One region of the Pseudoalteromonas sp. UBA2102 genome, then DNA from elsewhere that is predicted to be linked to it. Evidence: predicted binding sites of a transcription regulator. Region 1 holds the regulator's gene; each other region holds the start of a gene.

Region 1 (10,306 bases):
TTTTAAAACAGGTGCAAAGGTGTCTTCTTCATCATCAAGACCGGCAAGGCTTAATAAGCTGTGCTCTGCATCTTCACGAATAACATCAACAATATCATCAATGGTGACACGCCCAAGCAAGTGGGCGTTATCATCGACTACAGGGGCCGATATCCAGTTATGGCGCTCAAATAACTGAGCAACTTCGCTTTCATCCATCGAAATAGGGATAGACTCACAGTCTTCATCCATTAAATCTTGAACAATTTTTTCAGGCGGGTTAGTTAACAGTGTGCTAAGTGATAATGCACCTAAAAAACAGTTATGTTTATCAACAACGTATAAATCATCGGTGCCCTCTGGAAGCTCGCCGCGTAGCCTAATATAACGCAGCACAACATCAAGTGTAACGTCTGGGCGAATGGTCACCGTATCGGTGTTCATTAGCGCGCCTGCAGAGCGCTCTTGGTAAGATAAAGCCTGTGTAGCGCGTTCGCGGTCTTGCGTATCCATAGCGCTAACCACATCTTTGTACACGGTGTCAGGAAGGCTACGCAGGACTTCACCTAAATCATCGTGGCCCATATCCTCAGTGGCCGCGGCAATATGCTCAGGTTCCATTTGTGCAATGATACCTAAACGTACATCTTCAGAGAGCTCTTCTAGCACATCCCCTTGCACATCTGGGTCAACCAGTTGCCAAAGCATGCGTCTAATTTTATGCGGAGAGGATTCAAGCAGCAGTGCTGTATCACAAGGTGCTGTTTTTGCTAGCATGCGTCTTACTTGAACAAATTGCCCACTATTAAGTGATTTAGTCACTTGTTTTAGTTGCTGTAGTGGATAGTCTTGTTCAAACGCTTCTGGCATTGGCATCCTAAATATTTTTGTGTAATGGAAAGGTGTTTAGTAAGTGGTTTTGCCCACTGTTATTTTCTTTATTTTTTGTGCTAAACCCAATGCTGGGGCTAAATTAGTGTTTAAAATTAAGTAACCAAATTTAGCAGGGGCATGGCTTTATTACCCTAAATTAAAGCACTAAATTAGGCGAGTCGGAATACCTTAATTTACTAAATCTTTATAGTTTGGCCTGATAAGTCTTTAACTTATAAGGCTATGGTGCTTTAAGTTATTCTTGTTCGTTAAATCGTTGTGCGATTAATTGCCCAACCGCATGCAAAGCTTGCTCTGAATCAGGGCCTTCACAGACTACTTTAACTTCTTTACCTTTACTGCTTTCAAGTAACATTAAAGCTAATACGCTGTCGCCTGCGGCTTCTTTATCATCTTGGTGTAAGGTGATTTTAGCATCAAACTGTACAGCTAATTGCGCAAGGACCGTTGCCGCTCTGGCGTGTAAGCCTAATTTATTTTTTATTAAAAATGTGTCTTCACAGCGCATAAATTACTATACCTAAACTGAACAGGTTATTATTTTAAGGTTACTTTTCTTGCTCACGATGACGAATTTTGACATTCGGATGCGTCATAGCAAAGCTCTCACCAATGGCTTGCGCTAAATAAACCGAGCGGTGTTGACCACCAGTACAGCCAATTGCAATAGTGAGGTAACTACGGTTATTACGCTCTAAGTGTGGCAACCAAGTTTGTACAAAGGTTTGAATTTGCCAAGTGAATTTTTGCACTATGCTGTGATTTGCCAAAAAATCTTTTACTGGTTGATCAAGGCCCGTAAGCGGTTTGAGTTCAGGCTCCCAGTGGGGGTTTGGCAAAAAGCGAGCATCAAAAACATAATCAGCTTCTTTAGGTATGCCGTGTTTAAAGCCAAACGATTCAAACGTTACAATAAGTTGCTTATCTTTTTTACCCAGTATTTTTTCGCGAATTGACTCTGCTAATTGGTGCACACTTAAATCGGTGGTATCTAGCATAAAGTCAGCGCGCGTTACGAGTACATCAAGCAGTTCTTTTTCTTTTTTTATTGCTAAATCAAGCGGCAGTGAATCGATGGATAAAGGGTGTAATCTGCGTGTTTCTGAAAAACGTTTGATCAGTGTTTGATCATCACTATCTAAATAAAACAGTGTGGGTTTAGCAAAGTCAGGAAGGTACTCGAGAATATCGTTAAATTCGTCTTGTTCTTTGGGAATATTACGAACATCTATGCTAACGGCTATTTTGTCATAGTTATCTGAAACACTTCGCACTAAAGAGGGCAGTAGGTTGACCGGAATATTATCTACGCAATAATAGCCTAAATCTTCAACCACGCGTAAAGCAACCGACTTACCTGAACCAGAACGGCCGCTTATGATAATTAACTCCATTTATAGCCCTTAGTATTTACTACGATTGATCAACAATTACTTGATACAGCTCTGCATCGGTTTTAGCACTACGCAGCTGTTTACAAAATTCTTTGTTGCTCAGTTTATCAGCTATGGTTGCCAGAGTCTTTAGGTGCTGTTGGTTATCGCCATCTGGTACGATGAGTGCAACAAAAATATCAACAGGGCAGTTATCAATAGCATCAAAGTTAACAGGAGTGTCGCTAACAAGTACTAAAGCCAGCGGCTCTTCTACGCCACCCATTCTGCCATGAGGAATGGCGATACCCCGGCCAATACCAGTACTGCCTAGCTTTTCTCTGCTTGCCAGCGCATTAAGAATATCTTGTTGTGGTAAGTAGGGGAGCTTTTCATGAGCAAGCTCACTGATAAACTCTAAAATTCTTTTTTTACTACTAAAAAGGACCGCAGCTTTGCTGCAGTCCTGGCATACTAATGTACTTAATTTCATAATATTAGTGTCTAGCAAGCTTCTCTTTATGTTTTATGACTTGACGATCGAGCTTGTCAATCAACGAGTCTATAGCGGCATACATATCTTGGTGCTCTGTTGAGGCAAATAAATCTGCGCCACTTACATGAATAGTCGCTTCTGCTTTTTGGTTGAGTTTTTCTACATCGAGAATGACATGCACATTGCTAATATGATCTGAGTGCCTTTCTAGCTTTGCAAATTTATTATTTACATAGTCTCTAAGTGAATCAGTTACTTCTACGTGACGACCAGTTAGGTTTAGTTGCATAAGCATTTCCTCTTTGTTTTTTACGTCTTATATCAAACTCTTTCTCTGATTTGACGGTGGAATAGCTAGCGATTCACGGTATTTTGCTATTGTGCGTCTAGCTACTTTAATTCCTTGCTCTGCCAATATATCCGCAATTTTACTATCACTCAATGGTTTAGCTGAGTTTTCCGCGGCAATTAGCTTTTTAATTAGGGCACGTATTGCGGTTGATGAACACTCGCCGCCATTTTCAGTGCTTACGTGGCTTGAGAAAAAATACTTAAGCTCAAATATACCACGTGGTGTATGCATATATTTTTGCGTAGTAACACGCGAAATTGTCGATTCATGCATTTCTACCATTTCAGCAACATCGTTTAAAACCATTGGCTTCATGGCTTCGGGGCCATGTTCAAAAAATGCCTGTTGCTGTTTTACAATACAGTTTGTTACCTTAAGCAGCGTGTCGTTTCTGCTTTCAAGGCTTTTTATAAACCATTTAGCTTCTTGTAAGTGAGAGCGAATAAACTGGCTATCACCACTTGATTTTACGGTACGTGACATAGCCGCGTACTGACTATTTACGCGTATTTTTGGCATGCTATCTGGGTTTAGCTCTACCACCCAGCGGCCTTTTATTTTTTTAACCGACACATCTGGTATCACATACTCCGACTCTTCCCTTACTATTGTATCTGCAGGTTTTGGGTTGAGGGTATGTATTAGGGTCATGACCTCTTTAAGCTCGTCTTCTTTAAGCTTAGTCTTTTTCATTAATGTACGATAGTCGCGTGCCGCTAATAGATCAATGTGATCGGTTAAGATCATTTTAGTTTGTTCTATAAAAGGGGTGTCTTTATCAAACTGGTTTAGCTGAATACACAAGCACTCTTGTAAACTGCGCGCGGCTATACCTACAGGGTCAAATAACTGAATACGCTTTAAAACGGCTTCTATTTCATCAAGTTCAACTTCAACTTCGTCATCGTTTTCTTGGTTAAAGCTCTCTAAAATCTCTTCGCAACTTAGCGTTAAAATACCCGAGTCATCTACAGCTTCTACAATGGCAATAGCAATGGCTTCGTCAGTTGGGCTAAAAGGAGTAAGCTGAAGCTGCCACATTAAATACTCATGTAGCGTTTCAGTAGAGGCACCTTGATAAATAGACTCATCTTCCGGCATTGGGCCTGAGGATGCCGCAGGGGCTGCGCTCATGTACTCATCCCAGGTTACATCCATTGCCATATCATCGCTAACGGTGTCTTTATTTAAAGCTTCGCCACTGTCTTGCTCGTACTCGCTGGTTGTACCGTCAGCCGATGCGCTTACGGTTACATCATCCGTATCTGCTTTTTGTTCATTTTTTCCAGCCGACTCTTCCGTGTAATCTTGCTCTTCTACTTCTAATAGCGGGTTGCTATCAAGTGCTTCTTGTATTTCTTGCTGGAGATCCAATGTACTGAGCTGCAGCAAGCGAATCGCTTGTTGCAATTGTGGAGTCATTGTAAGTTGCTGGCCCATGCGCAGCTGTAATGATTGCCTCATGTATCTCTAACAATCCTTTTATGTTGTTATAATTAATATTAGCAGATGCTTGTAGGTGTGGCTTAAATGTTACAGCCTAAATTGCTCGCCTAAATAAACATCGCGTACAGTTTTGTCATTTAATACGTGTTCTGGGGTGCCAGATGCAATTAGCTCCCCATGAGAAACAATGTAGGCTTTTTCACAAACATCAAGGGTTTCTCTTACATTGTGATCGGTAATTAATACGCCAATGCCACGGTTTTTAAGATGTTCTATTATTTTCTTTATATCTAACACTGAAATCGGATCAACACCAGCAAAAGGCTCATCCAATAAAATAAATTTAGGGTTTGCTGCCAGTGCTCTGGCAATTTCTACACGGCGGCGTTCACCACCAGAAAGCGCCATACCTTGGCTATCGCGAATATGCTGAATACTGAATTCATCAAGTAAGTTGTTAAGCGTTTCTTCTCGCGCGGCTTTATTGAGCTCTTTACGCGTTTCTAAAATAGCCATTAAGTTTTGATAAACTGTCAGCTTTCTAAATATTGATGACTCTTGCGGCAAATAGCCAATGCCTAAACGGGCGCGGCTGTGCATAGGTAATAACGTAATGTCGTTATCATCAATAGAAATTTTACCTTTGTCGCTAGGTACTAATCCTACAATCATGTAAAAGGTGGTGGTTTTACCTGCGCCATTAGGGCCCAATAAGCCAACAATGCTGCCGGCTTCTACCTCAAGGCCTACATTTTTTACAACTTGGCGGCCTTTATAGCTTTTTGCTAATAGTTTTGCTTTTAAGGTGCTCATGGTTGACCTTCGTTACCTGTTTTTTCTTTAATTTTTGCTTCAACAGGCACTAAAATTGTGTGGACACGATCCGTAGAGTTTTCGTCTTTTTCTGCGCTAATAAGCTGCTGCTGCATGTCGTAGGTAATACTTTTAGCATTAATTTTTTGACCGGCTTGTGCGACTTCAGCATCGCCAACAAGCGTTAAAAAGCGCTTTGCTACGTCGTAACGTACTTCGTTTGCGCTGGCACTCATTACGGTACCGTCGTCTTGTTTTTCTTCGAAGTAGGCTGGGCTGCCAGTGGCAATAAGGAGTTGTTTGTTATCCCCTAAGTCTTCACGTTTATGTACTTCGAGTCGGTCGGCTGTAATTTTGCGATTACCATGCACAATTTCGACGTTCTTTTCAAAAATACCTACGTTTTCTTTAAGTTGGCCTTCTTGACGGTCTGCACTAATAGAAATTTGATTTGCTGGCGGTTGAGCGGCAGGCTCAGCAGCAGAGGCGCTAAATGCAAGCATTAGCGATGGGATAATAAGTATTTTAGTGAGTTTATTGGTCATAATATATTGTTCGCGTATGGTTAATTAGTTTTATTACTTCGGTTTTTAAATCGGCTTCAAGGCCTTTACCGACAATTTTTAAATTAGGCCCAGTGACAACCACTGGCTGCTCAGAGCGCATTGTTAACGCTTTAATGTCGACTTCGATGTTATCGGCATTGATGTTATCTATCATGGCGTTATCAACTAAATTTTTAGCAACCACATTGCCTTCTAAAATAAGTTGTTTATCTTCGTAAAGCGTTGCTTCGTCTGCATTTATTCGCCATGTTTGTTTTTCGTTATATAAAGTAAAAATAGGTTTTTCAAAAAATGTAAAACCAAGCTGTTGGTACAGCTCCATTTTAGCCGCTGTGACTTTATGGCTTATTTTGCCTTGCTCGTCATAGGCTGTTTGCTTAAGCTCTATAGCGGTGTAATCGGGCTTTGCAATTACTTCAGGTTCTTGCTCTAGCGCTACATTGGTTTGGGTAAAATAAGGGTACCAAAGCCAAACCATACAGCCGATGAATAACGCACTGAGTATAACGCGTGCTGCATTCATGAACTGGTGCCTTGTGTTGTCAGCGCTATGCCATTCTCTAGCATAAGTAAGTCTGTGAGCTCTCTAACGGCGCCAAAGCCGCCAGGCATTTGCGTAGTGTAATGCGATAAGCGCTTAATAAGCGGGTGCGCATCGTTTACTGCAACGGCAAAGCCAACGCGCTCCATTACTGGCATGTCAGGGCCATCGTCGCCAATGTAGGCTATTTGTTCATCAGTTAACTTTAAAGTGTTTTTGAGTTCTTGATAAGCAATAAGTTTGTCTTCTTGGCCTTGATAAATGTGCTGCACGGTTAAGCTGCTCATGCGAGTTTGCACTATTTCTGAGTGACGCCCCGTAATGACCGCAACTTCAAAACCGCTATTGATCAGCGCTTTAATGCCAAAACCATCTTTTGTATTAAATGCTTTTAATTCTTCGCCTTGGTTACCGAGGTAAATTCGGCCATCAGAAAATACACCATCAATATCGCATATGAGTAGTTTTACTTTTTTGGCGCGTGCTTTGGCATCATCGCTTAGCGGTTGATAGAGATCTTCAAATTGCATTTATAATACTCCTGCTTTTAAGAGGTCTTGCATATTTAAGGCGCCTATTGGCTGGTTTTTATCATTGACCACAATTAAACCATTAATACGTTTGTTTTCCATTATGTTTAGGGCTTCAGCTGCAAGTATATCGGCCGTGGCAGTTGTGCATGATTTGGTCATAACCTGGCTAATAGCGGTGCTATGTATATCCACTCTTTGCTCTAAAATACGGCGTAAGTCACCGTCGGTAAAAAGGCCAGCAAGCTGTTGATTGTTATCTACAATAGCGGTCATGCCCAGCCCTTTGGCTGACATTTCTATTAACGCGTCTTTAATTGTTTGCGTTACACCTATAATAGGGGTGTTTGTGCCGCTGTGCATTACATCTTTTAAAGTGAGCAACAATCGCTTACCTAAACTGCCACCAGGGTGAGAGAGTGCAAAGTCATCGGCGGTAAAGCCGCGTGCTTCTAAAAGCGCAACTGCCATTGCATCACCCATTGCTAAAGTAGCTGTGGTGCTTGCTGTAGGCGCTAAACCTAATAAACAGGCTTCTTGTTCTACTTTTATGCATACGTGCACATCGGCAAGTGTTGCCATAGTAGAGAGCGGGTTGCCCGTCATCGATATTACTTTTGCGCCAAGGCGTTTAAGCACCGGAATAATATTAAGTACTTCGCTGGTTTCGCCCGAGTTTGATATAAGCATAACCACGTCATTTTTGGTTATCATGCCTAAATCACCATGGCTTGCTTCGCCTGGGTGAACAAAAAAAGCAGGGCTGCCTGTACTTGCAAGGGTAGCAGCAATTTTATTACCAATATGGCCTGATTTACCCATGCCAATAACAATAATGCGGCCTTGGCAATCAAACATGAGCTGACACGCACTATGAAAGTTTTCGTCAACGTATTGTGTAATATCAGCAAGCGCTTGGCGTTCAATGTTTAATACGCGTAAACCTTGCTCTATAAAATTTAGTTGTGCCATTGTTACCCTACTTGACTAAAAATATAACCTTGGTACGCCAAAAATGCGATGAGTAATAGGCCACCTTCTACTCTATTGATACGCTGAGAACCTCTAAAGTTCAATGACATAATAATAAGCGCAAGCGTAGCACCTAACATAATAAGTATGTCGCGGTTTGCAAGTGACGGGTCAACCACTGATGGGTTAATAATACCTGCAAGTGGTAATACCGCTAAAATATTAAATATATTTGAGCCCACAATATTACCTAGGGCTAAATCATCTTCGTTTTTAAGTACACCCGCTACAGAAGCTGCAAGTTCAGGTAAACTTGTGCCAATGGCAATAATGGTTAAGCCAATTACTAAGTCGCTTAAACCAAAGTATTTAGCAATATCGACTGCTGAACCAACTAAAAAGTGTGAGCTAACAGGTAATAAAACCATGCCGACAATTAGCCATAAAACGGCTTTCTTAGTTGGTACATCGTTAGGAACCTCATCGCAGGCTTCTGAAACGAAAGGGTCATCTTGATTTTTTGCGCGCAAAGAAACCACAATCAAACCGCCAATAAATACAGCAAATGCGACTAGCAACGCCACCCCTTCGGTGAGCGAGAAGTAGTTGTCTGAAAATACATACCACGTAGCCAAGGATACCAGCATAACAAGCGGCATTTCGCGTTTTAAAGTGCTTGATGACACACTCAAAGGGCGTAGCAGCGCAGTAATACCTAACACAAGTAAGATGTTTGTTATATTTGAACCTACCGCGTTACCAACCGCTGTGTCGGTTTTATTTGCCAAAGCAGCCGAGGCCGATACCATCATTTCAGGGGCCGAAGAACCCATAGCAACAACCGTTAAGCCAACAATTAAAGTAGGGACTCCAAAGTTTTTAGCAAGCGCTGCCGCACCGTATACAAATCGGTCGGCGCTCCACACAAGTGCAGCAAAACCAAGAATTAAAATAACAAACGAGGTAACCATTATGTTAAGCCAGATGTTCAAAATACAGATGGCGCGAATAGTAACAAAAGCCAACATGAAAGTATAAGCAAAAGAGCAGGGTCTACTATTGCAGTGCGTGAATTTTATGCGCTTAAGCAAAGGTTAAGGCAATTTACTTCAGCCTTAGAGCGCTTTTTGTAGGCGTATTACAAAATCTTACGAATTGTTTTTTCCATCTTGGCTAAAAAACCCTTAAAATAGGAGCACGAGTGAACATTGTTACGGAGAGCGACTTGTCGCAATCAATAGTAGAAGTCAAGGATGTTAGCTTTTCGCGAGGCGATAGAACCATATATAAAAATATGAGTTTTAGTGTTCCTAAAGGTAAGATAACAGCGATTATGGGGCCAAGCGGAATTGGCAAAACCACAATGCTACGCTTAATTGGTGGGCAGCTTAAGCCTGACGCCGGCGATATTTTATTCGAAGGTGGCAGTATTCCTAGTATGTCGCGCAAAGAGTTATATGCGGCACGAACCAAAATGAGCATGCTGTTTCAAAGCGGTGCGTTATTTACTGATATGTCGGTATTTGACAACATTGCATTTCCTCTGCGAGAGCACACCAAGTTAAGTGAAGCGTTAATTAAACTAGTCGTATTAATGAAACTGCAAGCGGTGGGTTTACGCGGTGCTAAAGATTTAATGCCTTCTGAGCTTTCTGGCGGTATGGCCAGACGAGCAGCACTTGCACGTGCTATTGCACTGGACCCAGAACTTATTATGTATGATGAGCCTTTTGCCGGCCAAGACCCAATATCTATGGGTGTATTGGTAAAGCTTATTAAGTCGTTAAATGAAGTGCTAGGTTTATCATCCCTTATTGTAACCCACGATGTGACGGAGGTAATGAGTATTGCCGATCACGTTATTATTATTGCCGATCAAGGCGTAATAGGGGCAGGGACACCGGATGAAATGCGTAATCATGAATCTCCATTAGTACAGCAGTTTTTAAAAGGGTTATCGGATGGGCCTGTGCCATTTCATTATCCTGCACAAACGTATGCTGATGAGCTGTTAGGAGAAAACGCTTAATGTTGGATTTATTTCAAAAGTTAGGTCATAAAACGCTGGGGCGTTTTGCTGCATTAGGGCGCTCTGCCAACATGCTTTTTAATGCATTGTGGAATGTACCTAACTTTAAAAAAGGCACACCGCTGTTAGTGCGCCAACTTTATATGGTTGGTTCGCAATCATTATTAATTATTATGGTGTCGGGTTTGTTTATTGGTATGGTGCTTGCGCTGCAAGGTTACACTGTATTGGTTGGCTATGGCGCCGAAGACAGCCTAGGCCCATTAGTTGCGCTTAGTTTATTACGCGAACTAGGCCCTGTGGTTACAGCGCTAT
Region 2 (10,306 bases), on a different contig from region 1:
CCTTTTAGGCTGAACTTAAAGCCTTGAGCCGGTTATATAATTAAACCATTACAATAACGTATGAATAGTAAACAGTATATTCGGCTATAAACTTAGCGCTTAGATTGTACCGCCCCTAAATTGAGCAAATTTAATCCCGAAAGGTCAATAGCGCCTAATGCCATAAAATTGTCATACAGGCTTGCTACTTTAATGCCCCTATTAAACGACAATCAGGTTTTGCAGTGACGATGCAGCGCAAAGTACTAGAGTACATTTTAAGTAACGGTGAAATAACCACGTTATTTCAGCCTATTTTTGATATAGCTAATCAAACAATTATAGGTTACGAAGCGCTAAGTCGAGGGCCTAAAAACAGCCCTTTGGAAATGCCTAACCGTCTGTTTGAAGCGGCCAGTGAGCACGCTTTAATTTCAGAGCTTGAGCTATTATGCCGCTCAAAAGCAATTGAAAACTTTGTAAAGCTTAATCTAAACGGTAAGTTATTTTTAAATGTAAGCCCTAAAACCTTACTCGATCCTTGCCACCCAAAAGGTGAAACCCTGCACTTAATAGAGCAGTTTGGTTTAGCAGCAAACCGCGTGGTGATTGAGGTAACAGAGCAAGAAAAGGTCGACGATGGTTTTTTATTATTAAAAACAATTGCACACTACCGCGAGCTGGGTTTTACCATTGCCATTGACGATTTAGGTGCTGGTTACTCGGGCTTAAAACAGTGGTCTGAACTATGCCCCGATTTTGTAAAAATCGACCGTTACTTTATTGATCATTGCGATGAAAGCGAAGTTAAAAAAGAGTTTTTGAAATCGATTACGGTACTAGCAAAAGCAACAAACACCGCCGTAATAGCCGAAGGCATAGAAAGAGTAGAAGAGCTTGCCTATGTTGAAAGCTTAGGAATAGCAAACGTACAAGGTTTTTTACTGGAAGAACCAAACTCAAATCCAAGCCTTGATTACAGCTCAGAGCAATTACAAGCATTAAACTTTAAACAGCCAAGCAATACGTTTGATCAATCAATGGCGATTGGCTGGCTTGCTGTTACACAAGAAGCAATAGACAGCGAAACCCGTTGCAAAGACGCCCACAAGCTATTCGAAAAAGACAAAGCCGTGATGAGCCTAGCGGTTTTAAATAAAGCCGGCCAACCGGTTGGGTTACTACATAAAGATCAGCTCACTGAGGTGTTTGCAGCGCCCTATGGCCATGCACTTTACGACAAGTGCCCCGTAACCGACTTTATGGATAAACAACCTTTAGTGGTGGATGAAAACCAACTTCTTGATACCGTGAGTCAGCAAATTACAGAGCAAGACTTTGATATTCGCCGCCATATTGTGATCACCCGAAATAAACGTTACCTAGGGCTTGCCCCATTGCGTGATATTTTAAAGCACATAACAGAAGAAAAAATTCGTCACGCCCAGCACGCTAACCCACTCACCATGCTCCCTGGTAATGTAGCGATTAATGAGGCAATAGAGCAAAGGTTACGCTCACAAAGTGCGTTTTCGCTTGCCTATATAGATCTTAATCACTTTAAGCAGTTCAATGATTTATACGGCTATGCCAGTGGCGATAGTGTGATTAAATTATTGGCAGATGTAACCGTGCAAGCATGCGAAAACAGTGCTAACTTTGTAGGACATATAGGTGGTGATGACTTTATGGTTGTGTTTGACCAATCAGATGCTGTGTATATTTGTAATACCATAATTGAGCAGTTTGAACTGCAATCACGCACTTTTTTTACGCCTGAGCACATTAAGAGCAAAGGTTACTGGGCTACAAATCGTGAGGGAGAAAAGCAATTTGTACCTTTACTTACGTTATCAATTGGCCTTGTGGAGCCCGACTTACAAGAATGTAAAAACAGCCATCAAGTTGCAGCACTTGCAACAGATGCTAAAAAAGAGGCTAAGCGATATCGCCATAGTTATTTGTTTATTTGTAAGCGCAGAAAGCCTGCGCCTGCCGTAGTGCGCTTAGCACCAGAGAATAAACAGGTGGTATAAAAAATAGGTAATTATTATGTTGCCATTAAAAGTAGTTGTTGGTGGGTTTGCTTTATTTGCGGTTAGTTTTTTTGTGCAAGGGGTAGAGATTGTTAATGTTGCTCAAAAGCAAAGTGTGCAAAATGCCCGTGAAGAATACCTAAGTGAGCTATTAACACGAGCCCTAGAGCGGGCTAATTACCCTGTAGACATAAAAATGCAGCCAGTGAGCTTACAGCAACAGCGTGACCTGATTGAGCTAGATAAAACAGAGTTAGATGTTTATTGGAGCATGAGCAGCCCAGAACGAGAGGCACGGGCAATAGCCGTTAAAGTCCCGCTATTTAAAGGCTTTATAGGTAAGCGCGTTTTATTAACCAGTAAAAAAAATGTCGAAAAATTTAAAGGCATTACCACTTTGGCGCAATTAAGTGAGCTCTCGGCAGTGCAAGGGCATGATTGGCCAGATACAAAAATAATGGCCTATAACGGCTTACATGTAAGGCCGCTGAGTAACTATCAAGCTATGTTTACGCTTACTAGCCGGGGCAGAATCGATTACTTTCCTCGCTCATTTATCGAAGTTAATTCTGAGCTTGTTGCCAATGCGCAGAGTAACTTAGTTATTGTGCCTAATTTATTTATTAGTTATCCCACCGGTATTTATTATTTTGTTGTAAGTAGTAAGCCAGCTTTAGCGCAAGCCATAGAGCTTGGGTTGCAAAACATGCAAAACAGCGGAGAGTTTGATGCGTTATTTGATGAGTATTTTGCAAAAGACATAAACTCACTCCCTTTTACAAAAGGTTATACCACGGAGCTAAAGCTCGATAACCCTTACTTTTAAAACAAAAAAGGAGCCATAGGCTCCTTTTTTATAATAGGGTTACGTGCATTTTATTAGCGAAGTAACGCTTCAGGTAATACTGGGCGAATTTCACGGATAATTGCTTGAGTAAGCTTAGGTGCACCACAAATAATGTTACCGCTATTGTTGTAGTTAACGCCACCTGCAAAATCAACAACCATGCCGCCAGCTTCTTTTACAAGTAACTCGCCTGCTGCTGTGTCCCACGGTTTTAAGCCAATTTCAAAAAAGCCATCAACACGGCCCGCAGCTACATATGCCATATCTAGCGCTGCAGAACCTGCACGACGAATATCAGCAGTTTGTGTAAACAATGCTTTAAACGCGTCTGTGTATGCATCTAAGTGATGTTTTTGTTTGAAAGGGAAGCCTGTTGCTAAAATTGAACCAGCTAATTCTACGGTTTTAGTAACGCGTAAACGCTTGCTGTTTAGCTGTGCGCCTTGACCACGAGATGCTGTGAAAAGCTCGCCACGAATTGGATCGTAAATTACAGCTTGGTCTAAACGACCTTTTACTTTAAGTGCGATAGAAACCGCGAAATGAGGGATACCCTTGATGAAGTTAGTTGTGCCATCAAGCGGGTCAACAATCCATTGGTAATCTGCATCTTTTCCTTTGTGCTCACCTAGTTCTTCACCAACAACGCAGTGATCAGGATAAGATTTTAAAATTGTATCACGAATTACGGCTTCGGCTTCTTTATCAATGTTAGTCACTAAGTCGTTAGTGCCTTTTTGTTGAATTTCAACTTTTGATAAATCTTCACTTGCGCGAAGTAAAATTTTGCCTGCGTTGCGCGCAGCGCGAACCGCAATGTTTAACATTGGATGCATGGTATTACCTTTGGGTTGTAAAAGAACGTTTATATATTTAAGCCGGCGTATTTTAGCGACTTTTGCCATAAAGTAAACAATAAACCCTAAATACTTTTGTGCGTTTTTTATACGGCCTTGAAATGCATGTAAATTTATTCGTATCTAAGACATGTTGGCGAGTATGGATTGAAATTTGTTCAACCGAAGGGCAGCTTAATCACAGCGCGGAGTGCGAAGCCTTGGGAGCTCAATAACTTCCATGAAGCAAAGCTTCCGCGTCCTGCTCACGCCCCTTACCTACATCCATGTAGGCAAAGCTTCCGCGTCCTGCAAGCAAACATACTGTTGTAAAAATTAATCTTAAAAGGGCAGTACACACCAATAATAATAAAAAGTAAAAAAAGTGCTTTACCTAAAGTTAGCTTGAGGTTTTATCTTGTGTTTAAGCAATCAACTAGGGTAAATAATAATGAAATTAGAACACGTACATTTAGTAGTAAACGATATAAATGCCATGCTTAAATTTTACCAAGCAGCCTTTCCTTATTGGTCTATTAGAAGTGAAGGGCATAACACTTGGTATGGTAAACCTAAGCGCTGGGTACATTTTGGCGACGATAATCACTACATTGCTATAAGCGATAATGGCGAGCATAAAAACAGGGATTTGGCAGGGCACCAAGTCGGACTGGCTCACTTTGCTTACGTTACAAACAACCTAGACGCTGTTATACAGCGCTTAAAACACGCCGGATTTAACATTGATAAAGAGGGCGCAGAAAACCCATTTAGAAAAAACGTATATTACTTAGACCCAGCCGGGTTCGAGGTTGAGTTTGTGCAGTATATGAGTGACATTCCAAGCGAGCGTAATAACGACTTATAAAATAGGCAGTAAACAACGGTGTAGAAAAGCGCATAATATGGCTTTTCTACCCATTTGTTTTTACCCGTATTATTTATTACTCACCCCAAGCTGTGCCTTTAAATCATTAGCAAAACTCACAAACTTTTCTTTAATGGTGCGTTTAACTTTTACCTCCACCGAACCTAAAACTGTTTTACCTTCTAGGTTAATTGTGGGGCCTTGGCGCTTATTAAGCGACACCGTTTTGTTTTCAAAACTGCCTAATATACAAAACATTTTAGAAACTACATTAACATGCTCTGGTACGTAAATTTCTTCGCTGCCAAAAATACAATTTACATGCACGGTAACATGTTGGTGGGCAAAAATAGCATCAGTAAAATCTAAAACAATCGACCCCATATAGTTTTGAATGTAAATATCTTTAGGCACCACCCATTGGCCGCTACGCTCGCTTGAGCCTAAAATGCTTCGCAGTGTTAAGTTTTCTTCATCCGCTTGTTGGGCGCTGTAGTTAGGGGCAAATTGAGTTTGCTTTTGAGCACTGTACTGGGTATCCGTAGTAAGGGTTAAATCCTCTACTAAATTGAGTAACGCAGTATTTTCGGTTGCTTCCATTGCACTGTCTAAGCGCCTTTCAAAGGCTTCAGCTGAAATAACGCCATGGCTGTAGTTATAAATAAGTTGGTCTATCACTTGTTCGCGAACTTGCTCTATTGGGCGGTCTTCAATTTTTACAGACATGGGAATAATCCTTTTTATATGAGTTACCACTGTACATAGCAAGTGGTGTACCAAAACTTAACTATTTATATATCAATGGCTTATTATTTTAATAACTCCGCTTAATTTATTATATTAACGATAGATTAACCAAAACAGCAATATAATCGTTATTTTCACCACTTAAGAAAGTTTTACCTAATAGCCTGTAAATGTTTACTCGGAGGTATTTTTATTTATACCCAATAAAATAGCTAACTTCATGAATTTAAAGTGTTAATAAAGTTGGCCTAAAGCTCGCATATATAAAAGTGTCTTTAATCAAAAGGAGAAAGATTATGAAAACATTCAACAAATCTATGATTGCGGCTTTAGTTCTAGGTACTACAGCTATGGGTGCTCAAGCGGGCACTTGGGAAAATGAAAGTAAAGATGCTTGGATTGATGGTAAGGCAGAAACAGTGCTTCTTATGAACACTAATCTAAACAACTTTGACATTAACACTGATGTAAAAAATGGCAAGGTAGTACTTACAGGTAAAGTAAACAGCGACCTTGATAAAGAGCTAGCTGAAGAACTTGTAATTAGCCTAGATGGCGTATCTGATGTAGAAAACAACCTAACTGTTGTGAAAAACATGGATATGGACGACAAAGACCGTGACACTATGGATGATGATGATAACGACTTAACGGACGCTAAAATCACCACAGTAATTACTACACGTTTCTTATTTGACTCAGAAGTTGACGGTACAGATATCGATGTTGATACCGACAACGGTATAGTAAAACTTAAAGGTTCTGTTGAAACAGAAGCTGAAAAGCAGTTAGCAGTAAAAATTGCTAAAAATGCTGAAGATGTTCGTGACGTAGTAGATGAACTAACTATTGTTGCTGAATAATACACTATACTAAAAAGCCCAGCTTAGCTGGGCTTTTTGCTTGTCATTTTTAAAGGAGCTACATCATGGATATCATTCGTATAATACTGTCGATTTTATTACCGCCACTGGGTGTATTTTTACAAGTTGGTTTAGGTATGCACTTTTGGCTAAATATTTTACTAACTTTACTGGGTTACTTCCCTGGTTTAATTCACGCTATCTACATTATTGCTAAAAAATAATGTGTGGTGTGTTCAATGTGAGCCGGCCACTTTTTTATAGTTATTAAAATTGTAAAAAAGCGGCTTACATACTTCTGCGTTTATTTTTCTGTTATTTCCTGCCTATTCGCATGCAAAAAGATTACTATTTAAGCAGTCAGCTTACTGATTGTTAAAATAAAGGTTTTTGCTAGTGACAAGCCTTAAAAAACTTTTTATACTGCAACCCGCTTTAGTCGCTCAGTGGCTAAACGCTTCAAAAATTAACTACCTCGTAGTTATACAAAGTTGGCCCCTTAGCTCAGTTGGTTAGAGCACACGACTCATAATCGTTAGGTCCCCAGTTCGAGTCTGGGAGGGGCCACCACTTTTTCAAGCTTTCCGAGTAAATACCTACTAACAGAAATTACCCTGTGCTACCTCTGTGCTACTTTTAATTATACTTATTAACTGGGTTGGGCTAAAGCGCTTAATACAAGAAAAATATTTATCGAATAAAACTACCTTGACTGCTTATACATCACCAGAAACATCGATAACTACAACTTCAATTGCATCTTTTAGTTGCTCACTTAGAGATGCCTCCAAAGCAGAAGCTAGTTCATCAACTGATTTAGGCTTATAATCCTTATAGTTTTTTGTGTTGGGTATCTTTCGTTTTGAGTCTAACCCGTACCAAAAAACTAAGAATATACCTCTCCCTGAGCGCTCTGCGTGTTTCATATATTGTTTGTATAATTGGTCCTTGGGTGCATCCCACAAATCAGGGTGATAGTGTCTCTTAATTTCGATAGGCAGTTTAAGGTGCTGCTCTGTATAACTGCAAGCTATGTCAGCTCTTTTATTTGCAAATTGAAGATCTTCAGGCTCTGAGCTTATATAGTTAGGTAGTTTATTTCTAAGGAGTGTTAATAAAGCATCTCTTCCCTCATTTTCAGGCTTAGGATTAACTAACTTTCCGTATTGATCTACATTCCAAAATTGCTTATGAATATTAGCATTATCTGATTTAATAACTTTAGCTAAGTCATTTAAATGAGCTGACACTAAGGAAGATAAGTCATCAATATTTGATGGCTTTTGATTAAACAATGTATTCGCAGCCCCCTTCCATGATGGCTTTTTAAAGCTTGCTTCCCTATATAGCTGTTCAGAGTCATGAATTGCTGCCATTAATGTTTGATTGTATGTATTAAACTCAGGTTCGCTGAGCATACCTCTAAGAGCATTTCTTGCCACCGGAAGTGGAATCGATGCTAGTTTAAATATTGCATCTTTAACTACAGCAGAAGCCTCATGATCATTTCTATTCCCTGACCAACCACTTTTTGGTCTTGGAGTATTTACAAACCGTCTTGCAAACTCATTAGCAAGACAGCTATAGATTGAAACTTTTTTTTCAGTTGATACCAGCTCTAAGTTGGGCCCATACTTCTCTATTTGTTCCTTAATAATCCAAAGTTGGTTGAGGCTATCTTCGTCATTCGGCATAAATTGCAGTTTGTAAGAAGGTAGGATAATGAACGCCTGTGCTACATAGAACTCTCTTAAATCCTTTTCTAGATCTTGAGCTGTACTTAATATATTTGTAACAATTACTCCTAGCTTATTGAGACTTTCCTTATCATTGATTGCTCCATGCCAAAAGTCTTGAGCATAAGGTTTTGAAAAGCAGGCCTCTAAAAGTTTGATAGTTGATTCTTTACGAAATGCCTTTAGTTTTTTTGAATTTAGAAATATATGCTTTGCATGTAGATACTGAAAACCTGATTTAATTTCTGCTAACATATACTCATAATATGTTTCAACTGCCAATTGTGGCTTTTCATGCAGTATAGCTTGCAACCAGTTTCTTGATGTGTGGTCTCTTTTTTTTAATTGAGGTGATAGGCAAAAGCTATCCAGTATTAGTCCTAGCTTTATTTTATCTGTTGTCCATGCAGATATACTCTGAGTCTCTCTCCATAATTCGTCTAGTCCGGCTAAAAATGCAGATAAAATACGGGCTGATTTACCTTCTTTGGTGAGCTGAATTATATAACCTAAATCATAAAGGTCTGTTCTGTAAGTTATTGATTTGAAGCCTTCTAAGACGTAACTGAAGTCGTTACCATTGAAGTATGTTGATAATATAACTAATGGTTCATCAAGCCTACATTCAGGTATATTGCTATAATGCCCGTAATATAGATATGCAAGCCAACCTAAATGACCTAAGTGCTCACCGCTTTCAATAAGGGTCTTTTCCCTTTCAAATTGATTAAGATTGTGCATTTGTGATTTTTTAGAGTTGGCTTTAAATTTTAGGCTATTTGCAATATCCTCATATCGCCAGTCTTCTACCTCGCAACTCAACTCTTGGTCCGCAATTGCCTGAAGATTAGAATTATTTGGGAAATCTACTAAGTAATTAAAATTTTCAATATTATTTTTAGGATCTATAAAACATAATTGAAAAGCGCATCTGTAAATTTCTTCAACAAGTGTTGTAGTGCAATCATTTAGTATATTTAAAGCCTCTGAGAGTTGCTCACTATTTGAAAGTATTCTAGGGAAATCATTTCGAAATCTGTTAATTCTAAACATTAAAGATTTATCAGTGGCTTCATCTAAAAGTATACAGCGAAAGGCTTCTCTCAATTCATAGGTTCTTTCTCTTAATTTTGCAGTGTTTTCTTTAGCCCACTGAGAGCTAAAACCTCCTCTTAAAGAGCTACTACGCATTAACCAATTAAGGAGCTCCTTACCGGTGAAACTAATTTCACTATTTAGAGCTTGATTGAGCCAGCTGTTATGTAGGTATTGAAGCTCAGAGTCTATCTCTCGATGCTCTGTACTATATGTATTGTCATTATCTTGATTAGGGAAGTTATTTAGCAGTAATATAGACTCTTTTTCACTAGCTAAATCCACAAGATCCCAGAATTCACCTATTGCGGTCTTCCCGTTATAAGCTATTAAGCTATTGAGCAATTTTGTAATATCTTTCCAAGTAAATACGCTTCCAAAAAAATTCGATATAAGCTTTGTTTTGATTCGCAACGAAACTTTATCATTTTGTGTTAACAACCCTTTGTATATTGTTTGCACAAATTGATAAGATGGCTCTCCTGATTTCGACAGCAAAACTACTGCGCTCTCTTTATCACGTATACTAAAATCAGTGTTGATAAGTACTTGCTTATAAGTGTCTAGAAGTGAAGGTATTGGTTTAGATTGCTCAAGCGCATCAAAAATAAGGGCTCTAAGTTGAAAGCTGCTTTGCTCATTGAGCAATATACTTTTCAATTTGGGCACTAATCTATCGCTTATTAATCCACCTATATTAGGTTCATCCCAGTAGGTGTTTCTGAACCAAGGGTTATGCTCAGAGTGCTCTGCAAGCGCATCTAACAAAATGAGTTTATTGCTATCAGATAAAGAGGCTGGATCACCATAGGTTAAAACGCCATAAGGGTCTTTAGCTATTAATTGCGCTGCTATGTTGGGTTGAAAGACTACTAACCATGCGAATAGCCCCCTTAATTCAGATGTTGGGAATCCGTTTAAACCAACGATTGATAAAATACGTCCAATCGGCAACCCTTTATCTACCTGCTTTGAAATCCATTTAGCAGCTACAAACTCAGCAATTGTCCTATGACAATAATCAAACACCCCTTCAGTATCGCTCTTTGCGCAAATTCTCCGACTCAGGATAGCAACTGTCTTTTCAATACCCATTGTATCGAGTTCAGTAAGGCTACGAATTGGCAGAACTAGATTATCGTTGGATTCATCAACCGAAAAACCCTCTACATCACTTAATAGTCTGCACGCAAATATAGCTCCTGCAGTATCTTCTAGTTCTAGGGGAACGAATCGACCTAACTCTTTTTTTGATACTTTCTGATTATGCTCCCGAAGAAGTAATGTTACTGTGGATTC
Region 3 (10,306 bases), on a different contig from region 1:
GGGTTTAAAACAGATTTAAACCAAAAGCACTTATGTTGCTAACATAACAAATTTCTACCTAATTAAAACAATTTTTTATGCGAATAATGCAACTAAACTCAATAAGCTTAGTCTCACTGTGTTAGGCAATTAGAAATGGTGTTTAAACGCCGATTTTAGCGTACTTTAGAATCAGTTTAAATCGATAAACTTAAACAACTATAAATTGTCATTTTACTAACATTTGCGGGGCTTTTAGCTTTATTTACTAGTATTCGTACCTTATTACGTATATCCTGCATTAATATATATTTTATTTTCACGACAGCAGAAAAGGCACGTTATGGTTCACGTGGTTAACACGCTTCCCAAAAAACACAAATTGCTTATTCTAGGTTTGGTTTCTGCTATTGTTGGCTTAGCCTTTCTTCCTTCAGAAAAAGCGACTGCATCCAAAGACAATAGTGCAAATGCACTAGAAATTGGTAAGCGTTACGAGTTACAAGTTAAAGTTGAAGACAACGAAAAATTAACTGAATTAAATTCGCCAGAAGCAGCAGAAAAGCTGCCAGAATACGACTTAGTCGATCATCAAGTTAAAAACGGCGATAATTTAGCAATTATCTTCAAGCGTGCTGGCTTTTCAGCGCAAACGCTTCACAAGCTAATTAACACCAATGCTGAAACACGCAAACTAACTAAAATTCACCCAGGTGAAATACTTAGTTTTGCAACAGCAGAAAACGGTGATTTAGCTCAGCTTCGTTATGTTATTTCAAAAACAGATACTTTGTTTGTTACCTTAAATGACGAAGGTAATTACGACACATCAATAGATAGCAAAGAAATAGAAACACTGAGCAAAACAGCCGGTGGCGAAATTTCTAGCAGCTTTTGGACCTCAGCAATTGCTGCAGGCTTAAGCGAGCGCCAAATAATGAACTTTGCTGATATATTTGGTTGGGATGTGGATTTTGCCAACGATATTCGTAAGGGCGATCAGTTTGGGCTAATTTACGAGTCGCATTATGTTGATGGCGAGTTTATTGGCACTGGTAAAATTATTGCGGCAGAATTTATAAACCAAGGCCAGCGTTATGCGGCTATTCGCCATACCGACGGCAGCTTTTATACGCCTGAAGGGCGCAGCATGAAAAAAGCATTTTTACGTGCGCCGGTAAACTTTAAGTATATTAGCTCGAGCTTTAACCCACGTCGCTTACACCCAGTAACAGGGCAAGTAAGAGCGCACCGTGGTATTGATTACGCAGCACGTACAGGCACACCGGTTGTAGCTTCGGGTAACGGTAAAGTAATTAAAGCAGGTTACAGTAAGTACAATGGTAACTACGTATTTATAAGCCATGGCACACAGTACGTAACTAAGTACTTACACCTTAACAAAAAGCTTGTTAAAACAGGCCAAAAGGTTAAACAAGGTGACAAAATTGGTACTGTGGGTTCTACCGGCCGTGTAACAGGCGCGCACCTACACTACGAATTTTTAGTAAATGGTGTACACCGTAATCCTAAAACCGTTAAGTTACCTAAGTCTGAGCCATTACCACGCTCTGAACTTGCTAAGTTTAAACCTATTGCCGAAAACTTTATTGCACAGCTTGAACGCAATCGCGAATTACAGCTAGCTCTTAAGTAACGTATAAGTTATAGATACTAAAAAAGCCTTTGTAGGGTTAACCTACAAAGGCTTTTTTGTGTTTTTTATTAATTTATTAGTTCATTAATACATAAATTAGCTGTACGACTAAAGAAACCATAACCAGCGGCCAAATATATTTGCTGTATTTGGTTGCGCCATCCAACCCCATTTTACCTTGGTACTTTTCAAGCAAAGGTATCAGCACTACTAAGGCGACAAACAAGCAAATTAAAATAACAAATATATTCATTCCTAAACCTTAATTATGGTAATTCATGGCCTTTGGCGCTTACATACAATGCATACCAATGTTCGCGACTTAACGTAACATTTAGCGCACCGCATGACGCCGCAATACGCTCAACGTTCGTTGTGCCAATAATTGGCTGTATTAATGCAGGGTGGCGTAATAACCAAGCTAAAACAATTGCCTCAGGTGTTGTATCGTAAAGTGCAGCAAGCTTATTTACGAGTATGCTGGTATTTATATCGGCTTGCGATGCATTTGTTAAATCGCCCCCTGTGTATAGCCCTTGGCATAAACTTCCCCAGCTTTGTATTTGAATATCAAAGTGGCGGCAATACTCTACACTGCCCGGTGTAAAGTTAAGATCTTTTCCATCTGCATTACCTGCATAAACGCCTTCATCAACAAATTGGTGTTTTTGTAAACTTGCTTCAATTTGGTTAGCAACAATAGGCATATCTAAGGCATGTTGTAAAAAGTTCATTTGGTGCTGCTGCATGTTCGATACGGCAAAATTACGTACTTTACCGCTTTCTTGAAGGCAGCTAAATACTTGTGCAATTTCTTCTACTTCCATTAGCGGATCAGGGCGATGAAGCATAAGCACATCAAGGTAATCGGTGTTTAAACGTTTAAGTGAACCTTCAACTGACTCTTCAATCCACTTGGCCGAAAAATCGTAACGCTTAGGGCCTTTATCATCTTCAAAGCGTATACCGCATTTAGATTGAATATACATGTGCTCGCGCAGCTCTGGTCGCTCAGCTAGTGCTTGGCCAAATACCTGCTCGGCTTTGCCAAAGGTATAAATATCGGCGTGATCAAAAAAGTTAATGCCGCCAGCTATGGCTGCATCAATACACTCGTGAGTTTGCTTTAAGTGAGCCTTAGTAATGGCGTCTTTATTCCAACCGCCGCCTAGGCCCATACAGCCAAAAACGAGTCTACTAACATGAGGTAAATATTTTGCCAAAGGGGTGTGAAGCATGATGACTATCCTTATTAGTGTGCATAGCCCTCACTGTAAACAAAAACACGTCTGCAAACAAACTTTAATACGTGCAGTTTTATAGGCATAAAAAAAGCGCAGTAAACTGCGCTAATCGGTTGGATTAAATCCTAAATACTAGCCAACAAGCGCCAGTAATATACCTGCGGCTACGGCACTTCCTAGCACCCCAGCTACGTTTGGCCCCATAGCATGCATAAGTAAAAAGTTATGTGGGTTATTCTCAAGCCCAACTTTATTAACTACACGCGCCGCCATCGGTACTGCCGATACACCCGCAGCACCAATTAAAGGGTTAATAGGTGTTTTAGAAAGCTTGTTAAGGCCTTTTGCCATAAACACACCCGACGCTGTACCAATAGCAAATGCCAACGCACCGAGCACCAAAATACCAATAGTTTCTACAGTTAAAAACTGATCGGCCGCTAGTTTAGAGCCCACTGCCAAACCTAAAAATATCGTGGTTATATTAATAATTTCGTTTTGGGCACTGTTACTAAGCCTATCTACAACACCAGACTCACGCATTAAATTACCTAAACAGAACATACCTACCAGGGGAATAGCCGCTGGTAAAAACATAGCGGTTAAGCTCAGTACCATTAAAGGAAATACTATTTTCTCTTTTTTAGATACTTTGCGCAGCTCTGGCATTTTAATAGCACGCTCATCAGGTGTAGTTAATGCGCGCATAATAGGCGGCTGAATAATTGGCACTAACGCCATGTAAGAATAAGCAGCAACCGCAATGGCACCTAGTAAATCAGGGGCAAGCTTAGATGCTAAAAATATGGCTGTAGGGCCATCGGCACCACCAATAATGGCAATGGCTGAGGCATCTTGTAAGCTAAATTCAAAGCCAGGTACATAGTTTAATAAAATTGCCCCAAACAAGGTGGCAAAAATACCAAACTGCGCGGCTGCACCCAGTAACAACATACGCGGGTTGGCAATAAGCGCACTAAAATCAGTCAGCGCCCCTACTCCCATAAAAATTAATAAAGGGAAGATCCCCGTATCAATACCTACGTAATACACGTAATAAAGCAAACCACCTGGGTCAGAAAGCCCAGCAACCGGAATATTAGTCAGTATTGCACCAAAGCCAATCGGCAGCAGTAATAGGGGTTCAAAGTTTTTAGCAATGGCTAAAAACAACAACAAACACCCTACCGCAATCATTATTAAGCCAGGAAACGTAAAGTTAGCAATGCCGGTAGCATGCCAAAGGTTTAAAAGACCTTCCATTAAAGCTACTCCTACGCCATCGCTATAATTGCATCGCCCGTTGTCACAGCATCACCTTCAGACACTAAGACCTCAGCCACAGTACCTGAGTGCATTGCACGAACCTCGGTTTCCATTTTCATCGCTTCCATAATAACAACCACATCGCCTTCGTTTACGGCTTGGCCTGCTTTTACTTTTACTTTAAAAATATTACCTGCCAGTGGCGCATTCAGTGTTTCACCTGATGCAACCGATGCTGATTGTGGTAAGTGCTCTGAATCTTTTAGCGTTACCTCTTTAAGTTCGCCACCTTGCGCAACCACTACATCGTAAACTTTACCGTCAACTTTAACGCTGTATTGCTCAGCGCTAACACCTTTGTTATTTGCAGGTTTTGTTGCAGGCTTAGTGTTTGCATCATCAGCACTTGGCACTGCTTCAAAGGCATCTGGGTTGTTGCGATTTTTAATAAATTTAAGGCCAACCTGTGGGAATAATGCATAGGTAAGCACATCATCTATTTGCTCATCAGCAAGTGTTAAACCTTGTTCTTGCGCTTCTTTTTGCAGCTCTGCTTCAAGCGATGCAAGCTCTGGGGCTATATTATCTGCAGGACGACAGGTAATAACCTCGCTGCCATCAAGCACTCGCTCTTGCAGCTCTTTATTCATAGGTGCTGGTGTTAAACCATACTCGCCTTTTAAAACACCGGCGGTTTCTTTGGTAATTGTTTTATAACGCTCACCCGTAAGCACATTTAGTACTGCTTGTGTGCCTACAATTTGCGATGTTGGAGTAACTAGCGGAATAAAACCTAAATCTTCACGCACGCGTGGGATCTCAAGTAATACTTCATTTAGCTTATCTGCTGCGCCTTGCTCTTTCAGTTGGTTTTCCATGTTGGTTAACATGCCACCAGGTACTTGCGCGAGTAAAATACGGCCATCAACACCTTTAAGGCTCCCCTCAAAGGCAGCGTACTTTTTACGCACATCTCTAAAGTAAGCCGCTATTTCTTCTAGCTGGTTTAAATCTAATTCGGTATCGCGGGGCGTTCCTTCAACAATCGCTACAATGGTTTCTGTAGCTGAATGACCGTAAGTCATACTCATTGAAGAAATAGCGGTATCAAGCATATCAATGCCTGCATCAATGGCTTTTTGATATGTAGCAGTACTTAAACCTGTGGTTGCATGGCACTGCATAGCAATAGGGATAGAAACGGTTTCTTTTAGCCCTTTAATAAGTTGCTCTGCATCGTATGGTTTTAATAAGCCTGCCATATCTTTAATACAAATAGAGTGACAACCTAAATCCTCTAGCTGTTTTGCAAGGGTTAACCACATATCAAGGGTATGCACAGGGCTTACAGTATAAGAAATAGTACCTTGTGCGTGTGCTCCTACTTTTACAGCCGCTTTAATTGCCGTTTCTAAGTTACGTACATCGTTCATGGCGTCAAAAATACGAAATACATCTACACCATTTTTGTGGGCACGCTCTACAAACTTTTCTACCACGTCATCGGCATAGTGGCGGTAACCCAATAAATTTTGCCCGCGCAATAACATTTGCTGTTTAGTATTGGGCATTGCTTTTTTAAGGGCACGAATACGCTCCCACGGATCTTCACCTAAATAACGAATACACGAATCAAACGTAGCGCCGCCCCACGACTCAATAGACCAATAACCGGCATCATCAAGTTTGCTAGCAATAGGTAGCATGTCATCTAAGCGCATACGGGTTGCAAGTAAAGACTGATGAGCATCGCGTAAAACAAGTTCTGTTAATTTTAATTTAGCCATGTGTGCCTCTTATTTATTATTTGATTTGTACTGAGCAATGGCAGCACTAATAGCAGCGATGTGCTCGTTTGGCACACCTTGAGATTTTAAAGATGGTGATTTAACCGGTATTGCAACTTCAGCCTCGTCAAAACGAGCAACCAAGTTAGACATGAGTGACACAGCACCAATCAATATTGAAAGAAATACAAACACGCCCACCATGCCCGTCAGCATCAAGCTACCTGCGGTTGTGAGTACAGCTCCTATATCCATTTTTCTCCCCCTGCACTATATAGCGATATAAAAAACCGCTTTATTTAAATAATTATTCACCGAATGATAACAAAACTTTTAACTTTGTCCACCACCTGTCAATTGGTAAAACCAATTAAAATTAAACTAACATACAGCCACAATAGTTAACATAGCTAATACAGGGTTAAATTGGCTTCGATATAGATGATAAAAATAACCGTTATAGGCAAAGGTTATATGGTTAAACCCAAAACAACTTAAAAACCATAAAAAATAGTAAGTTAAACGGCAGGTAAAAAATCAGCTTGGGCTAAAATGTAAATTGGTCTTACCAAGGCTAGTAAAGCAGCGCGCAAAAAATATTTATTTTTTTACTCTCTTTACAATAGTGTGAATAAGTTACATCGTTAAACGTAAAACTTACCAATCCTAAATTTACAACCTTCGCTCAAAAAACCATAACACATTGAAAATTAATAAAATTAAACTCTGGCACGCAACTGGCATTATTACTTTCGAACGAATTTGATAACCAAGGAGAAAACAATGTTACGCTGGACAATTACATTTTTAGTTATTGCTTTAATCGCTGCAGTGTTAGGTTTTGGTGGTATCGCAGGTGCCGCAGCTGGTATAGCAAAAATTATATTCTTTATCTTTTTAGTACTTTTAGTGATTTCTTTAGTTTCAGGTGCGCTGCGCGGTAAATCGCCCAGGTAGCTACTAACATACTTAAAACACTAAACAATCAACATATACAAGGAATTACATTATGAACTCAACAACTTTAAAAGCAGCACTAATCGCCGTATTTGCAGGTTTCTTTATGATGGGTTGTGAAGACAACCACGCAGAAGAAGCAGGTGAGCGTATTGATGAAGCAGTAACTGACGTGCAAAACTCTGTTGAAGATGCATGTGAAAATGTAAAAGAAGGCGTTAACGCAGAAGAAACTAACTGTTAATCTGTTTGGTAACGTAAAAAACGGCTTTTAATAAGCCGTTTTTTTGTGCGCTAATAAAAAGCGGCTTCTAACTCTTATAATGCATAGCCTACATTAACGGGTGTGATTTTTACGCTAGCTTGTTAAAATAGCGAAAACTATTACTTATTAGCAATTATGGCACTGACCACCACTTACACACTCGATAAACCCTACTACTACGAATGCTTTGACGAGTCCCACTCTTATAGTAAAGCAGCCAAGCCAAAGTATTTTTTGCTGGCATTACTGGTGTGCTTAGGTTTAATTAGTATTTACGCTATGGACGATCATTACCTAGGTACATTTTTAATAATGCTGGGTGTATTAGAATGCGTTGCCTTTTATTACCGCAGGCCTTGGTGGGTTACGCGCCAAATGTTTAGTCGTGCTTCGGGCTCAACGGTTACTCTTTCATTTACCGATGAAGCTATTAGCACCGAAAACCACTATAAAAGCCATACATTTAAGTGGGCAGAAATAACCCATATTATTAAAACCAACCACGGCTACTTAGTGCACCATAATAAAGGTATGCAATATATTTCTAGTAGTGTATTAACCGATGAAATGCGCGATTTTATAAACAAAAAAGCCACTCAGTGAGTGGCTTTTGGTATAGCTAAGTGCATTACTCAGCTAAGTATACGTGTTGATTAAGCATTGCCCGGATTAGGGTTAGACTTTTCAGCTTGTATACGCATGTAAATCTCTTCACGATGCACTGAAACGTCTTTAGGTGCGTTAACACCAATTCGAACTTGATTTCCTTTAACACCTAATACAGTAACAGTTACTTCGTCACCAATCATTAGGGTTTCACCTACTCTACGAGTTAGTATTAGCATTCTCTTGCTCCCATGTTCCAATAAATTATAAGATTCCGCTTGACCATTTTAATGAAAAATTGATTGAAAAGTAAGTAAAAACTCCCAAACTATCCATTTTCTGTTAAAAATTCTGAGTGTAACGCTCTTACTGCTAGTTCTAAATACTTCTCGTCAATTAAAACCGATACCTTGATTTCAGACGTCGATACTAAAACTATGTGTATGCCTTCTTGCGCCAATGCATCAAAAAATTGATGCGCTACACCACTGTGAGACTTCATTCCTATGCCAACAGCCGACACTTTTGCAACTGTTGTATCACTAGAAATGCTATCAGCCTGCAGATTTACCTGTTGTTGAGTTAGTAAATCGTGTGCTTGCAAATAGTCATTTGAATGCACAGTAAAAGCATAGTCTATTTTTTCAAAGTTATGATTAACTTGACTAATCATATCTATTTCGATGCCATTTTCTGCAAAAAGTTTCAAAATTTTTGTAAGAGAATGAACACAGTATGGTACGCCATGTACCTTTATCAAGCATTCGTCACGATTAAACGCAATCCCCGACACAACCTTAGTTGGCATATCGCTCTCCTCAAAACTTATTAGCGTTCCTTCATCGGGCTCAAAACTCGAAAGCACCCTTAGCGGCATTTTATGATTACCAGCCGACTCAACAGCACGAATATGCAATACTTTTGCGCCTAAGCTTGCCAGCTCTAGCATTTCGGCAAACGTTACATGGCGCATTCGCTGTGCGTTTGGTTCTACACGAGGATCAGTAGTGTATACGCCATCAACGTCGGTATAGATCTGACATTCATCGGCTTTTATTGCCGCGGCTATCTCTACCGCAGAGGTATCGGTGCCGCCACGTCCAAGGGTTGTAATATTGCCCTCTACATCGCGCCCCTGAAAACCGGCAATAATCGCAACCCGATTATGCTCAAGCTCATGCTTTAAACGCGTCGCGGCAACCTCTTCAATACGGGCTTTACCAAACATGTTATCGGTTTGAATATTAACCTGATCGGCTAGTAGGCTTACAGCCGAATGGCCACGTTTTATAATAGCCATAGCAAGGAGCGAAACAGAAACCTGTTCTCCAGTGCTAATAAGTACGTCTAATTCTCGGCTACTCGGGCGAGTATCTATTTGCTTGGCGAGGTTAATTAAGCGGTTGGTTTCTCCCGACATGGCCGAAAGAACCACAACCACTTGATGACCTTGCTGCTTAGTTTTAACAACAAGGTCGGCGACCGCTTCTATTCGCTCAATAGAGCCAACCGAAGTGCCGCCAAACTTTTGGACAATAAGTGCCACGTAAGCTTAAACTTTCTCACTTACCCAGGCAGTCACGCTTTCAAGCGCGGCGTTTAGGTTTTCAGGCTGTGAACCACCCGCTTGTGCCATATCTGGACGTCCGCCCCCTTTGCCGCCTACTTGGCCTGCCATGTGGTTTACAAGCTCACCGGCTTTAATTTTACCGGTTAAATCTTTCGTTACACCGGCAATTAGGCTTACTTTTTCGCCGCTGGCAACACCCAGTGCAATAACACCTGAGCCAATCTTGTTTTTAAGGTCGTCAACCATACCACGAAGCGCTTTAGATTCAGTTCCTTCAACGTTTGCCACTAGTAGCTTAACGCCATTAATTTCAACAATCGAATCAAGTAAAGACGCACCCGCTGCACTGGCTAGCTTATCGTTAAGCTGTGCAATTTGCTTTTCAAGGCCTTTAGACTTTTCAAGAAGCGCAGTTACTTTTTCAAGTACCGATGCGCTATCACCTTTTACCAGCGCCGCTACATCGTTTAGCTGTTTTTCTTGCTCGCTTACATACGCCACTGCATCTGCGCCTGTTACAGCTTCAATACGGCGTACGCCTGCAGCAATACCGCTTTCAGATACAATTTTAAATAAGCCAATATCACCCGCGCGCTCTACGTGCGTACCGCCACACAGTTCAATTGAGTAATCGCCAATGGTTACTACGCGTACTTCATCGTCGTACTTTTCGCCAAACAGCGCCATTGCCCCTTTTGCTTTAGCGTCATCAATCGCCATAAGCTCAGTGTTTAGGGCAAAGTTACGACGAATTTCATCGTTAACTACACGCTCAATTTCACGTAGCTCGTCTTTAGTAACCGCTTCAAAGTGTGAGAAGTCAAAACGTAAACGCTCAGGCTCAACCAGCGAGCCTTTTTGGCTTACGTGTTCACCTAATAGTTGGCGCAGTGCTTCGTGTAAAATATGCGTAGCTGTGTGATTTTTCTTAATGCGTTCACGGCGTGCATCATCAATAGTGGCATCTACTTTATC

Evidence for each region. The regulator sigma-54, encoded in region 1, starts transcription at its own class of promoters, with help from an activator protein. The targets are predictions, from matches to a motif close to GTTGGCACGNNNNTNGNNT.
Region 2: the regulator sigma-54 is predicted to act here: its motif matches at 5,329-5,347, upstream of B2R65_RS12410 (LiaF domain-containing protein).
Region 3: the regulator sigma-54 is predicted to act here: its motif matches at 6,659-6,677, upstream of B2R65_RS17965 (DUF1328 domain-containing protein).

Annotation. Positions count from the first base shown of each region.
Region 1 covers NZ_DCYU01000073.1:68,945-79,250, reverse strand. Annotated here, with positions in the region: gene mgtE (magnesium transporter) at 1-849, opposite strand, end outside; gene B2R65_RS10375 (HPr family phosphocarrier protein) at 1,109-1,381, opposite strand; gene rapZ (RNase adapter RapZ) at 1,422-2,267, opposite strand; gene B2R65_RS10365 (PTS sugar transporter subunit IIA) at 2,287-2,739, opposite strand; gene hpf (ribosome hibernation promoting factor) at 2,744-3,031, opposite strand; gene B2R65_RS10355 (RNA polymerase factor sigma-54) at 3,059-4,558, opposite strand; gene lptB (LPS export ABC transporter ATP-binding protein) at 4,628-5,353, opposite strand; gene lptA (lipopolysaccharide transport periplasmic protein LptA) at 5,350-5,898, opposite strand; gene lptC (LPS export ABC transporter periplasmic protein LptC) at 5,888-6,442, opposite strand; gene kdsC (3-deoxy-manno-octulosonate-8-phosphatase KdsC) at 6,439-6,990, opposite strand; gene B2R65_RS10330 (KpsF/GutQ family sugar-phosphate isomerase) at 6,991-7,962, opposite strand; gene B2R65_RS10325 (calcium/sodium antiporter) at 7,965-8,933, opposite strand; gene B2R65_RS10320 (ATP-binding cassette domain-containing protein) at 9,188-9,991, shown strand; gene mlaE (lipid asymmetry maintenance ABC transporter permease subunit MlaE) at 9,991-10,306, shown strand, end outside.
Region 2 covers NZ_DCYU01000090.1:8,247-18,552, reverse strand. Annotated here, with positions in the region: gene B2R65_RS12430 (GGDEF domain-containing protein) at 225-2,015, shown strand; gene B2R65_RS12425 (substrate-binding periplasmic protein) at 2,032-2,841, shown strand; gene suhB (inositol-1-monophosphatase) at 2,895-3,698, opposite strand; gene B2R65_RS12415 (VOC family protein) at 4,150-4,566, shown strand; gene B2R65_RS12410 (LiaF domain-containing protein) at 4,636-5,292, opposite strand; gene B2R65_RS12405 (BON domain-containing protein) at 5,610-6,176, shown strand; gene B2R65_RS12400 (YqaE/Pmp3 family membrane protein) at 6,242-6,400, shown strand; tRNA gene B2R65_RS12395 (tRNA-Ile) at 6,670-6,746, shown strand; gene B2R65_RS12390 (NACHT domain-containing protein) at 6,893-10,306, opposite strand, start outside.
Region 3 covers NZ_DCYU01000140.1:9,114-19,419, reverse strand. Annotated here, with positions in the region: gene B2R65_RS17995 (peptidoglycan DD-metalloendopeptidase family protein) at 323-1,636, shown strand; gene B2R65_RS17990 (hypothetical protein) at 1,713-1,889, opposite strand; gene B2R65_RS17985 (aldo/keto reductase) at 1,903-2,874, opposite strand; gene B2R65_RS17980 (sodium ion-translocating decarboxylase subunit beta) at 3,013-4,143, opposite strand; gene oadA (sodium-extruding oxaloacetate decarboxylase subunit alpha) at 4,155-5,933, opposite strand; gene B2R65_RS17970 (OadG family protein) at 5,943-6,188, opposite strand; gene B2R65_RS17965 (DUF1328 domain-containing protein) at 6,717-6,890, shown strand; gene B2R65_RS17960 (hypothetical protein) at 6,943-7,134, shown strand; gene B2R65_RS17955 (YcxB family protein) at 7,291-7,758, shown strand; gene csrA (carbon storage regulator CsrA) at 7,809-8,000, opposite strand; gene B2R65_RS17945 (aspartate kinase) at 8,090-9,307, opposite strand; partial or broken gene alaS (alanine--tRNA ligase) at 9,314-10,306, opposite strand, start outside.